Regions from separate parts of the Burkholderia diffusa genome, predicted to be linked through region 2. Evidence: riboswitches for the same ligand, from Rfam matches in the RefSeq annotation. Region 2 holds a riboswitch; the other holds the start of a gene.

Region 1 (6,860 bases), on a different replicon from region 2:
GCATGGCAGGTTGTCCGGTTCGTGCAAGGTGCGCACCGCACAGCATCGCGCAACGCGGGGTGTTCTGTCACCCCCGAATGCCTTTGATCGCCGCTGCCGGCCGCGCAAGGCCCCGCGCCGGCAGCGGCGTCGACATCACGATCGACGTGCGCGTTTCGCCGTACAGGTTGATGCGCTCGATCAGTTGCTCTAGGTGCGCCATGCTGACCGCGACGAATCGCATCACGTAGGAATCCGCGCCGGTCACGTGATGGCACTCGACCACTTCGGGAATCGTTTCGAGCAGCTTCAGGAATTTCGCCTTGGCCGGCTGCGGCACCGTGATGCCGATCAGCGCGCTCACCGGGTAGCCGGCCGCGGCCGAATTGACGCGCGCCGTGTAGCCGTCGATCACGCCCGTCGATTCGAGGCGTTTCACGCGTTCCGTCACCGCCGGCACCGACAGATGAACCTGGCGCGCCAGCTCCGTGTAGCTGATGCGGCCGTTGGCCTGCAGCAGCGCGAGTATCTTCCAGTCGAGTTCGTCCATCGTGGCGGAGTTTTTAAGGTGAAGGGGCCATTTTTCCTTAAAAACCGTCTTCAGCGGCGACCGGATTTTCCCTACGATGCGGTTCATGCCATTGCATGTCGCGAGGAGCCGGCCATGCTGTTCATCAAATCCGTCGTGATGGGGTTGTCGATCGCAGTGCCGGTCGGCCCGATCGGCATGCTCTGCATCCAGCGCAGCCTGAGCCGTGGCTTTCACGCGGGGTTCGCGACAGGCATCGGCGCCGCGTGTGCCGATGCGATCTACGGGCTGCTCGGCGCGCTGGGTGTCGCGGGCATCGTCACGGCGTTTCCGATGCTGACCGTGGCGCTGAAAATCGTCGGCGGCGCGTTCCTCGTGTGGCTGGCCTGGTCCATCGCGCGACAGGCGCCGGCCGCGCCGGCCGCGGTGCGCGACGTGCCGCGTGCGACCGTGCTGCGCGATTTCCTGACGACCTTCGGCCTCACGCTGTCGAACCCGATGACGATCCTGTCATTCGTCGGCATCTTCGCGGCGCTCGGCCCGTTGTCGGGCACGCATGAAGGTGCGATGGGTTCGACCGTGGCGTTGATGGTTGCGGGCGTGTTCGTCGGATCCGCGACGTGGTGGCTGTGCCTGAGCAGCGCGACCGCCGCGTTGCGCACGAAGATGCCGCTGAGCTTCACGCACGGCCTGTCGCGCGGATCCGCGGTCGTGATCGCGATGTTCGGCGCGATCCAGCTGATCGCCGGCATGCGCGGCATCGTCGGGGCGTGACGCAAACCACGCGTTCGACGCACCGCGCGCACCCGGGTCAGAACGTATAGCTGAGCTTGCCGAACGCGGCGCGACCGAGCGTGTTGTAGCCGTACGCGGTCATGTACTGACGGTCGAACAGGTTCGACAGCGTCGCCGACACCGTCAGGTGCGAATTGATCCTGTACGACGCGCGCAGGTTCACGGTCAGGTACGACGGCAGATACGTCGTGTTGGCCGGGTCGTCGAACGTCGTGCCGCCGTAGTTCAGCGACGCGCCCGTGCTCAGTGCATGCAGGTTGAATTCGTCCCACGTGTGGTCGACGTTGACGCTGACCGTCTGGCGCGGCCGGCGGTTGAGCCAGCTGTCGTTGGTTTCGTCCTGCGGATTCAGGAAACCGATCGCGATGCTCACGGGTGTATGGCGGCCGATCGTGCCCTTGTACGACAGGTCGATGCCGCGGATATGCGAGCGGCCGATGTTCATCGGCGAGCGCGTCGCGGGGTTGTACGCGATCAGGTTGCTGATGCGCGTGTCGTAGATCGCGGCGCTGAACGTGCCGTAAGCCGTGTTCGCGTCGAGCGCGGCCTCGACCGAATCGCTGCGTTCCGGGTTCAGGTCCGGATTGCCGTAGCCCGGGTAGTACAGGTCGTTGAACGAGGGCAGACGGAACGCGTTGCCGTACGACACGCGCGCCGTATAGACCGGCGTGATGGCCCACGACAGCGCGGCGTTACCGGTGTTCACGGCCTTTCCTGCGATGATCTCGTGCCGCCCCGCGACGAACATCGTCACGCTGCCGAGCGTCGCCGACTGATGCAGCGAGAACGCGGAGTCGTTGCGCGTGGGCAAGCCGTCCGGCACGTCGACCGGCAGGAATGCCTGTTCGCGCGTGAAGTCGTACGCGAGCTTCGTCTCGCCCGACAACGGCAGGCCGAACAGCCGGAAGCCATGCTCCTGATGGGTCAGCGACGTCGACGCGCTGATGCGCTGCGAGTTGATCTGGTCGGTCGGGATGGTCGGGTCGCTCGCATACAGGAACTGGCGATCGTTGGCATAACCGAACGACTGGTCGAACTGCGTGTCGGGCGTGATGTCGAGATGGAACGCGACGCCGGTCGTCAACTGATGATCGAGCTCGCGATTCGCAAAGCCGGCGTTGTCGAAGGACAGGTCGGAACGGTGATACAGCGCGAACGTCGAGATCGACCAGTTGTCGCGCGCGTAGCCGAGCCGCGCATCGAGGTCCTGCGCGTGATACGGATTGCGGCCGGCCTCGTGCCCGTATGCGAACGGCCGCGTCGCGTCGATGCCGGCCGTGTTGTAGTCGTGCAGGCCCAGCGTGTAGGTGAGGCCGCCGAGCGCGGCGAGCGGCCCCGTCGACGGCACGGTGCCCGACGTGCGCACCTGCGTGTCGAACGTCTTGTTCGAGCCGCCACCGAACGACGCGGTGGTCTGGTTCGGCTGGCCGGCCGCGCGGCGCGTGAACAATTGCACGACGCCGCCCATCGCATTCGCGCCGAACGACGCGGCGGCCGGCCCGGAGATCACCTCGACGCGTTCGAACGCGTCGGTCGGCAGGTCGGCCCACGGCGCGATGCCCGTCGTCGGCGAGCCGATCCGGATGCCGTCGATGAACACCGCGACCTGGTTGGCGGACGAACCGCGGATGCTGACGGAGGCGGACGAGCCGGGGCCGCCGTTCTGCGAGACGGTCACGCCCGGCAGCGTCGCGAGCGCCTGCGTGATGCTCGGGTCACTCGGCGACAGCCGGTCGAGATCGGCGCGCGTGAGCACCTGCGTCGTCGCATAGCGCTGGTCGAACGATTCGGGCAGGTGCCGCGTGTCGGTCACGCTGATCGTCGGCAGGTCGGCGGCTTCGGCGGGTCGGGGCGGCTGAGCGAGCGCCGAGTCGTCGGCGGCATGGGCGAGCGGGGCGAACAGCGCCGTGGCGGCGGACGTGGCGAGAAGGTGGCGAAGATTCATGAGGCAATGAGCGTGATCGTGTTGCAGGTACGGCGAGCGTAAGCGGGTGGCGGTGCGTACCGCCGGAGTTCGTTTGGGTCTATCACGAGACCGGACGGCGTGGGCGGTCGCCGGGCGAGCCGGACGACGCGATACGGCACACGCGTGCGGACACGGCGCGCCCATGGCTGGCGCGACGGCACGACGCTTCCGGCGAGGAAGCGGAGGGAGGCGGAAAGACTGGACATCTGAAGGGTCCTGAGGTCGGGCCGTCCATGCAACGGGGCGGCCGCCAAAGGCGGCGCCTGGCGCTCCGGGACACCCCGCCCGGCGCGGCTGCTTGGACCTCGGGTCGATGGCAGGTCTCCTGGCTCGCGGGTCGCTATTCGCACCGGCCTTCCCGGTTTCCCAGTGGCGTGGGGTAGTGCGGATTCGCCGCTCACAGTTGCGGGGGCAGCCGCAGATCCGAGGCGTTGCCTCTCCTGCGTTCCCTTTTGATCCCGTCTCCGGGAACCATCAGCGCGCAAGCGTAATGGCGAGCACTCCTGCGCGTCAATTGGCGATGCGCGCAGGGATGCGAAAAAACGTCAGTGCTCGCGGGATTCCTTCCCGATCTTGTCTTGCGAGACCTCGGCACCGCGTTACATCAGACGAAACGGAAAATCGACGAGGAAGGCGGCCAAGCCGGTAGCGATTGCAGAACGGCTCGCCTCGGGGCGTGCTGCGCGTGCTCGAACAGGCGGCGCCCGTTCGATCTCGTTCAAATGGGCGACGCGAAAGCCAAGCTCGTGCTGCATGTTGCGGATATCGCCGGCTGACGCAGAGCGGCCCGCGCACGACATTCTCTTGGGGCTGGCGGTGCGCTCGCTCGACGGCCGCACGCGGTTGCCGGCGCCCGTGATTACCGCATACGCGCATCCGCGCATCGACCCGACAGGACACTGACATGACGACTTCGATTCGCTTCGACGGCGGTACCGCCGTGATTACCGGCGCGGCCAGCGGGATCGGCAGCGGGCTCACGCGCCACGCCGCCGGGCTCGGCATGCGCGTGGTGCTGGCCGATCTCGACCCGGCAAAGCTCGACGCGTTCGCCGCGACGCTCGAAACCGACGTGCTGTGCGTGCCGACGGACGTCAGCCGCCCGGAAGCCGTCGACGCGCTGGCCGACGCCGCATGGCAACGCTTCGGCGGCGTCGACCTGCTGTTCAACAATGCGGGCGTGATGGCGACCGGTTTCAGCTGGGAAATCACGCCGGAGCGGTTCGAGCGCAGTTTCGCGATCAACGTGCACGGCGTGATGAACGGGATCCGCAGCTTCGTGCCACGCATGCTCGAGCGCAACGTGCCGGCGCGCATCGTCAATACCGCGTCGGTCGGCGGGTTCCTGCCGAGCCCGTTGATGTCGCCATACTCGGCGACGAAATTCGCGGTGGTCGCGCTGACCGAATCGCTGTACGGCGAACTGAAGATGCTCGGCGCGCCGGTCGGCGTGTCGCTGCTCGCGCCGGGCCCGGTGCAGACGGGCATTTTCAACGACCCGTTCGGCGCCGCGCACGAGCGGCCGGAGGTGCAGGGTTTCGTCGAGGCGATGCGCGAGATGCTGAACGCGCACGGGCTCACGCCCGACGCATTCGCGGCGCGGGCGTTCGACGGTATTCGCGACGGGCGTTACTGGCTGATTCCGCAACCGCAGACGATCGACGGCGCGCTGCAGCAGCGCACCGCGGACATCCTCGCCGCGCGCGATCCGTCGCTGCCGTCGATGTGATGAGGTGACGCGGGCCGGCCGACCGATGCGGCCGGCTCACGCCGGGTTACATATGCGTGCCGGCGTGCGTGCGGCCGCTGGGGTCGCCGCCGCGATCGGGCGGCGTATTGTTCTGATCGATCTTCGCGAGCACGAAGCCGGCATGCGGAAGCGCGGCGGGCGGCCGATGGGCGGCCTGCGCGACCGGGTCGTGCGGCGACGTGGCGACAAAACCGGATGATGTCGCGCCCGGTTGAGCGAACGCCGTAACGGATGCTGCCGCGAAGGCGGCGGCGACGATCGCGTGCGTGTTCATGGAACCTCCTTCTTCGCGACTGACTGCGGGACAACGCATTCAGTCTAGGGCGCGAAACTTAACGCGACGTGAAGGAACAGCGGCGCGCGGATGAAAGGATGTTCATGCGGCCATCCGCGCGCCGCGACGCATCATGCGGATGCGGCGACCAACGCGCAGAAGTTCTCGAGATCGACGTTGCCGCCGCTGATCACGATGCCGACGCGCTTGCCTTTCAGTTCGTCCTTCATCCGGCGCGCGGCCGCGAGCGACAGGCAGCCGGTCGGCTCGACGACAATCTTCATGCGGGTCGCGAAGAAGCGCATGCAGTCGACCAGTTCCGCATCGGTCGCGGTCAGGATGTCATCGACGTCGCGCCGCAGGATCGGGAACGTCAGGTTGCCGAGGTGCTGGGTCTGCGCGCCGTCGGCGATCGTGCGCGGCGTGTCGATATGGACGATCGACCCGGACCGGAACGATTGCTGTCCGTCGTTGCCGGCTTCCGGTTCGACGCCGTACAGCTTCGCGCGCGGCGACAGCGCGCGCGTCGCGAGCGCCGTGCCCGACAGCAGGCCGCCGCCGCCCAGCGGCGTGAACACGGCGTCGAGCGGCCCGACTTCGTCGAACAGCTCCTTCGCCGCCGTGCCCTGGCCCGCGATCACGTCCGCGTGGTCGTACGGCGGCACCAGCGTGAGCCCGTGCTGCTCCGCGAGCGCGCGGCCGATCTGCTCGCGGTCCTCGGTATAGCGATCGTAGGTCACGACGTTGCCGCCGTAGCCGCGCGTCGCGGCCATCTTCGCGGCCGGCGCGTCCTGCGGCATCACGATCGTCGCCGGGATGCCGAGGATGCGCGCCGACAGCGCGATCGCCTGCGCATGGTTGCCCGACGAGAACGCGACGACGCCGTGACGGCGTTGTGTCGCGTCGAAGCGCGACAGCGCGTTGAACGCGCCGCGGAACTTGAACGCGCCCATGCGCTGCAGGTTTTCGCACTTGAAGAACACCTGCGCGCCGAGCGCTTCGTCGATCGTTCGCGACGTCATCACGGGCGTGCGGTGCGCGCGGCCGTCGAGTCTTGCCGCGGCGGCCGCGACGTCGTCGTAGGTGGGGAGGGTCGGAGTGTTCATGAGTCGCTCGTCGGAAGAGTCGGTCAACAGGTTGGCAGGACGCGCCACGGGCGCGTCTGCCTCACGCATCATTTCGCATCGTTGTATACGGTGGCACGCGACACGCCGAGATGTTGCGACACGATTTCCATCGCGCGGCGCACCTCGAGGAAGCCGTCGGCCTTCAGCATCTGCATCAGCTCGCGTCGCTGGTCGGTCTTCAGTTCGCGCGGTGTGGTCGCGAGGCGCGTCGCGAACGCGTCGATGCGCTGCCGGATCGCGTCCGCGCCGGCCGGGTCGAGCGTTTCGGCGACCGGCGCGCCTTCGGTGCTGCAGAACTGGTTCAGCATCCCCTGGAAACCGCGAAACAGCGTGACGTCCGCGTTCAGGCACAGCGCGGCCACGTAGCGGCCGCTCGAATCCTTGACGCCGATCGACGTGCTTTTCGCGGTGCGGCCGTCGGCGAAGCGGTTCGCGTAGTT
Region 2 (6,860 bases):
TCGCCGTCGAGCGTGAACGGCCCGCGCGCGGCGATGATCTGCGCGCGTGCGTTGCCGGGATGCGCATCGAGGCAGCGCACCAGCCAGAACTGGTGCGGCGGAATCTCGTCGAGATGCGCGAGGGGTTCGCGGCCGAGCGTGAACAGCGGCCGCCGGAACGGCGCGAGCGCGGCCTCGATGCCGGCCCAGTCGTCGACCATCCGCCAGTCGTCACCGGGTTGCGGCGCCCACGGCGCGCGACGCAGCGCCCACAGCGGCACGCCCGCGTCGCGCGCAGCGGCCGCCGCGTTCGCGCTGATTCGCGCGGCATACGGATGCGTCGCGTCGATCACGAGGCCGATGCCGGCGCCACGCAGATACGCGGCGAGCCCCGCCGCTCCGCCGAAGCCGCCGACGCGCACTTCGCAGCGCAAGTCGTCGGGCACCTTGCCGAGGCCCGCGAGGCTGTAGACGTGCAGCGAGCCGAGCGCGCGTGCGATCTTCAGCGCGTCTGCGGTGCCACCGAGCAGCAGGATGCGCGTGCTCATCGTGCGCTCCCGACGAAGCGGCCCTGCCGGTCGATCGCGAACATCTCGACCGCGACCGATGGCGGGACGATGTCGCGCGCGACCCGCAGCGCGTGCGCACAGACGATGTCGCCGAGCGGCACGCCGTCGGCCTGCGCGAGCTTCAGCGCTTCCTGGCTGGTGTTCGCCGCGCGCATCGCGGCCTGCAGCGCCGCGCTCGCGCCCGCCTCGGCCGCCCACTGCGCGAGCAGCGGCAGGTCGATGCTGGAATGGCGGCTGTGCAGGTCGAGATGGCCTGCCGCGAGTTTGCTGAGCTTGCCGAAGCCGCCGCACATCGACAGGCGGGCGACCGGCGCGCGGCGCAGGTGCTTGAGCACCGCGCCGGCGAAATCGCCCATCTCGATCAGCGCCATGTCGGGCAGGCCGTAGTGCGCGCGCATCGCATCCTCGCTCGCGTTGCCGGTGCACGCGGCGATGTGCGAGATCCCGTTCGCGCGTGCAACGTCGATGCCCTGATGGATCGACGCGATGTACGCCGAGCACGAGAACGGTCGCACGATGCCGGTCGTGCCGAGGATCGACAATCCGCCGACGATGCCCAGACGCGGGTTCATCGTCTTCAGTGCGAGCGCCTCGCCGCCTTCGACTCCGATCGTCACGTCGAAGCCGCCCGCGTAGCCGAATTCGGCCGCGAGCGCGTCGAGGTGCGTAGTCATCATCTGGCGCGGCACCGGATTGATCGCAGGTTCGCCCACCGGCAGCGTGAGCCCGGCGCGCGTGACGGTGCCGACACCCGGCCCCGCGTGAAAGCGCACGCCGGGCATCGCCGCGAGCGCGACGCGCGCGAAGACCAGCGCGCCGTGCGTGACGTCCGGATCGTCGCCGGCATCCTTGATCGTGCCGGCTTCTGCGCCGTCAGCCGTGGTCCGGCAGAACGCCAGCCGCATCATCACGCGCTGCCCCTTCGGCAGCACGATCTCGACGGCGTCGGCCGCGACGCCCGCGAGCAGCAGGCGCGCGGCCGCCAGCGACGTTGCGGTCGCGCAGCTGCCGGTCGTGTAGCCGAAGCGCAGCGGTGCCGGTTGTTCGGGGGTTTCGTCTCGCATCATGCGCGATCCGCGAGGTCCGTTGCCGTGGCATCCGGTTTGCGCGCGTCGTACAGCGTGACGGGCAACGGCTGCCGCCACGTGTCGAAGCGGCCGAGCGGTTCGGCGTGCGCGAGCGACACGCGCGTGAGCGTGCCGCCGTGCATGTCGCGCCACGCGGCGAGCGCCAGCTCGCCCTGCAGCGTGACCGCGTTCGCGACGAGCCGGCCGCCGGGCTTCAGCGCCGACCAGCACGCGTCGAGCACGCCGGGTGCGGTTGCACCGCCGCCGATGAAGATCGCGTCGGGTGTCGCGAGCCCGGCAAGCGCGTCGGGCGCGCGCCCCGCGACGAGTTGCAGCCCCGGCACGCCGAGCGCGTCGCGGTTGTGCTCGATGAAGCGCTGCCGCTCCGCATGCGACTCGATCGCGATCGCCTGGCACGACGGATGCGCGCGCATCCACTCGATGCCGATCGAGCCGCTGCCCGCGCCGACGTCCCACAGCAGTTCGCCGGGCGCGGGCGCGAGGCGCCCGAGCGTCAGCGCGCGCATGTCGCGCTTGGTGAGCTGGCCGTCGTGGCGATACGCGTCGTCGGGCAGGCCGGGCGTGAGTGCGCGGCGTGGCGCGTCGGGGCCGGCCTGGCAATCGAGCGCAACGAGATTGAGCGCGGCGGTTTCGTCGATGTTCCAGTCCTGCGCGAGGCCGTCGATGCGCCGTTCCAGCGGGCCGCCGAGGTGTTCGAACACGCTGATGCGCGTCGGGCCGAAGCCGCGCGCGGCGAGTTCGGCGGCGACCGTGGCCGGCGTGCGGCCGTCGGCGCTCAGCACGAACAGGCGCCGGCCCGGCAGCAGATGGCGCGCGAGCGTCGCGAGCGGACGGCCGACGAGCGACACCGCGCCGACGTCCTGCAGCGCCCAGCCGAGCCGCGCGGCAGCCAGCGACAGCGACGACGGCGCGGGCAGCACGCGCCATTCGCCGGCGGACAGTTCGCGTGCGAGTGTCGCGCCGACGCCGAACAGCATCGGGTCGCCGCTTGCCAGCACGCAGACGGGCGATCCGCGCCGCGCGAGCAGGCCCGACAGGTCGAACGGCGACGGCCATGCTGCGCGTTCGGCCCGCAGCCGCGCGGGCAGCATGTCGAGGTGCCGCTTCGCGCCGACCACGCGCGTCGCGTCGAGCAGCGCGCGCCGCGCGCTGCGCCCGAGCCCCGCGTAGCCGTCGTCGCCGATGCCCACTACCGTCAGCCACGCCGTCATGCACCCTTCCCCATCGTCCGGTTCCATCGAGTCGCCGCACGGCGGCCGTGAAGGCGCCGGTGCGGCCGTCCGCATTGTGAAAGTCGGCATGGTACCGTGTTCCATCGCGCGTTTCATCTGCGGGGCCGCCGGCGCCCGGCCGCATTTCGCTTCGGCCACGGCGGCCGCCCGGCGGTCGCGAAGCGCCGGTGAAATCGGGTATCCTACGGCCGTTCGTTCGCCGGTGCCCTTCGGGGCCGAAGAGGGAACACAGGGCGCAAACCGCGCCGCTGTGGCTGCCCCCGCAACTGTAGACAGCGAGCCGATCGCCCCCCTCATGCCACTGGTTTCACCGGGAAGGCCGGGAGCCGGCGCCGACCTGTCAGCCAGGAGACCTGCCGGCATGAAAGTGCGTGCGTGCCAGTCGGCGTCGGGCGGGGTGTACCGATGCGTTGGCCGCGGCGCGACACTGTCCCGGTATCCCGTTGAGTTCCGCCCCCGATTCCATTCCTGCGTCGCCCGTCGTGCGCCCGTCGGCTTGTCCGGGGCTCGTGCGCGTGGTCGCCGCCGCCGACGGCGGGCTGTGCCGGATCAAGCTGCCGGGCGGCCGGCTCGACGCACGGCAGGCGCGGGCGATCGCCGCCGCCGCGCGCGCCTGCGGCTCCGGCGCGATCGACGCAACCAATCGCGCGAATCTCCAGCTGCGCGGCGTCCGCGACGGCGCGGCCGATACGCTGACCGACGCATTGCTCGGCGCGGGCCTGGGCCCGCGCGCGAGCACGGGCGATGCCGCCGGCGACCGGGCCTCGCTCGCCGTGAGCGACGATGTCCGCAACCTGATGCTCAGCCCGCTCGCGGGGCGCGATCCTGACGCACTGCTCGACAGCCTCGCGCTCGCGCTGCCGTTGCTCGACATGTTGACGCACGAGCCGCGCCGCGGCGAGGTGTCGCCGAAATTCTCGATCCAGCTCGACGGCGGCGAATCGGTCGCGGCGCTCGATCATCCGCACGACGTCTGGCTCGCCGCGTGGCGTCGCGGCGACGGTGCGGTCCGCATCGCCGCAGGCCTGGCCGGCTGCCCGCCGGTCGCGCCCGGCGATCCGCCCGCCTGGTTCGACGTCGCGCCGGACCAGACCGTCGCGCTCGTTCGCGCACTGCTGCTCGCGTTCCTCGATCTCGCACCGGCCGACGTCACGCGGATGCGCGCGTTGCTCGCGACCGGTCGCGCAGGCGCGCTGCGCGAGCGCGCGCAGCATTACGCACCCTTCCCGCTCGAAGCCGATCCGGCATTGTCCGGCTGGCGACGCAAGCATGCGGACGCCGCGTTGCGTTTCGGTGCACGGCCATCGCGCGATGCGGATCGCTGCAGCGTCGGCGCGCAGTTCGTGCTCGGCCGGCTCGACGCAACCCAACTCGAGCGGCTTGCGGCACTCGCCGAAGCGGAAGGCGACGGCACGCTGTCGATGACCCCGTGGCAAGGCGTGTTCGTGCACGGCGTGCGGCACGATCGCACGCCAGCCGTGCTCGACGCGCTCGCGGCGCTCGGCCTCGTGTGCACGGCGTCCGACCCGCTGGCGGCGCTGGTCGCCTGCGCCGGCAGCGCGGGCTGCGCGAAGTCGCGCGCCGATACGAAACACGATGCGCTCGCGCTGGCCGCACGTATCGGCCATCCGGTCGACGCGCACCTGACCGGCTGCGAGCGCCATTGCGCACTGCCGCACCCGGCCGCGTACACCCTCGTCGCGGTCGCGCCGGCACGCTACGACCTTTACCGGCGCGACGCCGCCGCGGGCCTCGGCGCCCCGCTCGCGCGCCATCTGACGATTGACCAGGCCGCGGCCCGACTGGCGGGCGCGCGGCACAGCCAGGACACCACCGATGCTTGACTACATTCGCGACGGGCAGGAAATCTACCGCCAGTCGTTCGCGACGATCCGCGCCGAGGCCGACCTGTCGCAGGTTCCGCCCGATCTCGAGAAGCTCGCCGTGCGCGTGATCCACGCGTGCGGGATGGTCGATGTCGCCTACGACCTGCGCTTCTCGGCCGGCGCCGGCACGGCGGGCCGCGCGGCGCTCACGGCCGGCGCGCCGATCCTGTGCGATGCGCGGATGGTCGCCGAAGGCATCACGCGCGCGCGGCTGCCGGCCGGCAATCGCGTGATCTGCACGCTCGGCGAACCGGAAGTGCCGGACCTTGCGCGGCATCTCGGCAACACGCGCTCGGCCGCGGCGCTCGAACTGTGGCGCCCGCATCTGGCCGGCAGCGTCGTCGTGATCGGCAATGCGCCGACCGCGCTGTTCCACCTGCTCGACATGATCGACGCCGGTGCGCCGCGTCCCGCGTTGATTCTCGGTTTTCCGGTCGGCTTCATCGGCGCGGCCGAATCCAAGGCGGCGCTCGACGCCGACAGCCGCGGCGTGCCGTACGTCGCGCTGCTCGGCCGGCGCGGCGGCAGCGCGATGGCCGCGGCCGCCGTCAACGCACTCGCGACGGAGGCAGAATGACGGCCCCGCGCGGACGCCTGTTCGGCGTCGGCGTCGGCCCCGGCGACCCCGAACTGATGACGATCAAGGCGCTGCGCGTGCTGCAGGCCGCGCCGGTGGTCGCGTATTTCGTCGCGAAGGGCAAGAAGGGCAACGCCTACGGGATCGTCGAGGCGCACCTGCACGATGCACAGACGCAACTGCCGCTCGTCTATCCGGTGACGACCGAGGCGCTGCCGCCACCGCTCTGCTACGAGAACGTGATCGCCGATTTCTACGACACGGCCGCCGAGATCGTCGCGTCTCATCTCGACGCCGGGCGCGACGTCGCGGTGATCTGCGAAGGCGATCCGTTCTTCTACGGGTCGTACATGTACCTGCACGATCGCCTCGCGCCGCGCTACGACACCGAGGTGATCCCGGGCGTGTGCGCGATGCTTGGCGGCACCGCCGTGCTCGGCCAGCCGCTCGTCTACCGCAACCAGAGCCTGTCGGTGCTGTCCGGCGTACTGCCGAAGGACGAATTGCGCACGCGGCTCGCGCAGGCCGACGCGGCCGTCGTAATGAAACTGGGCCGCAATTTCGACAAGGTGCGGCGCGTGCTCGATGAACTGGGGCTCGCGAAGCGCGCGTTGTACGTCGAGCGCGCGACGATGGCGGCGCAGCGCATCGTGCCGCTCGACGAAGTCGATCCGATGGCGTCGCCGTACTTTTCGCTGCTCGTCGTGCCGGGGGAAAAATGGCAAGGATGACGACTCCGCCCGCGATCGTGATTCTCGGCGCGGGCGCGCTCGATACCGCGCGGCGCATCCAGGCGCGTTATCCGGGCGCCGCCGTGCATGGGCTCGCGTCGCGCGTCGAGGCCGACGTGCCGTTCGACGAACTCGGCGCGCACCTGCGCGAGCTGTACGCGCGCGGCCTGCCGATCGTCGCGCTGTGCGCGGCCGGCATCGTGATCCGTTGCGTCGCGCCGGCGCTGGCCGACAAGGGCGTCGAGCCGCCCGTGCTCGCGGTCGCGGAAGATGGTTCGGCCGTCGTGCCGCTGCTCGGCGGGCTGACGGGCGTCAACCTGATCGCGCGCGAAATCGCCGAATGCCTCGGCGTCGCACCGGCGATCACGACGAGCGGCGAGCTGCGCTTCGGCGCGTGCGTGCTCAACCCGCCCGACGGCTATGCGCTCGCCGATCTCCAGCAAGGCAAGCGTTTCGTGTCCGACCTGCTCGCGGGCGCGGCCACGCGCATCGACGGCGCGGCGCCGTGGCTCGACGACGTTGCGTTGCCGCGCGACGATGCGGCCGCGCATGCGATCCGTGTGACGCCCGATGCGTGGCGCGGCGCGCGCGACGAACTCGTGATCCATCCACGCAGCGTGGTGGTCGGCATCGACGCGAACGCCGTGCGGGCCGATGCGTCGCCGTCGCTTGCCGAGCGCATCGACGCGCTGCTCGATTTGCACGGTCTCGCGCGGCTGGCGCTTGCCGCACTCGTCGCACCGGCGACGTTGCTCGGCGATGCGCGGGTCGAAGCGGCGGCACGGACGCTGGGCGTGC

What was found. A riboswitch is a leader RNA that binds a small molecule or an ion and turns the genes downstream of it on or off. The one in region 2 is predicted to bind cobalamin.
Region 1: another riboswitch for cobalamin. It lies ahead of WI26_RS21075 (TonB-dependent receptor domain-containing protein); the one in region 2 lies ahead of cobG (precorrin-3B synthase).

What each region holds. Positions count from the first base shown of each region.
Region 1 covers NZ_CP013363.1:1,291,859-1,298,718, reverse strand. The annotation lists gene WI26_RS21090 (VOC family protein) at 1-4, opposite strand, end outside; gene WI26_RS21085 (Lrp/AsnC family transcriptional regulator) at 68-529, opposite strand; gene WI26_RS21080 (LysE family translocator) at 644-1,282, shown strand; gene WI26_RS21075 (TonB-dependent receptor domain-containing protein) at 1,320-3,248, opposite strand; cobalamin riboswitch at 3,567-3,760, opposite strand; gene WI26_RS32335 (hypothetical protein) at 3,869-4,024, opposite strand; gene WI26_RS21065 (SDR family NAD(P)-dependent oxidoreductase) at 4,174-4,998, shown strand; gene WI26_RS21060 (hypothetical protein) at 5,045-5,293, opposite strand; gene WI26_RS21055 (threo-3-hydroxy-L-aspartate ammonia-lyase) at 5,425-6,399, opposite strand; gene WI26_RS21050 (helix-turn-helix transcriptional regulator) at 6,468-6,860, opposite strand, start outside.
Region 2 covers NZ_CP013362.1:1,732,425-1,739,284, reverse strand. The annotation lists gene WI26_RS07990 (cobalt-precorrin-6A reductase) at 1-527, opposite strand, end outside; gene WI26_RS07985 (cobalt-precorrin-5B (C(1))-methyltransferase) at 524-1,612, opposite strand; gene WI26_RS07980 (bifunctional cobalt-precorrin-7 (C(5))-methyltransferase/cobalt-precorrin-6B (C(15))-methyltransferase) at 1,612-2,847, opposite strand; cobalamin riboswitch at 3,052-3,244, shown strand; gene cobG (precorrin-3B synthase) at 3,351-4,712, shown strand; gene WI26_RS07970 (precorrin-8X methylmutase) at 4,705-5,331, shown strand; gene WI26_RS07965 (precorrin-2 C(20)-methyltransferase) at 5,328-6,062, shown strand; gene cobJ (precorrin-3B C(17)-methyltransferase) at 6,059-6,860, shown strand, end outside.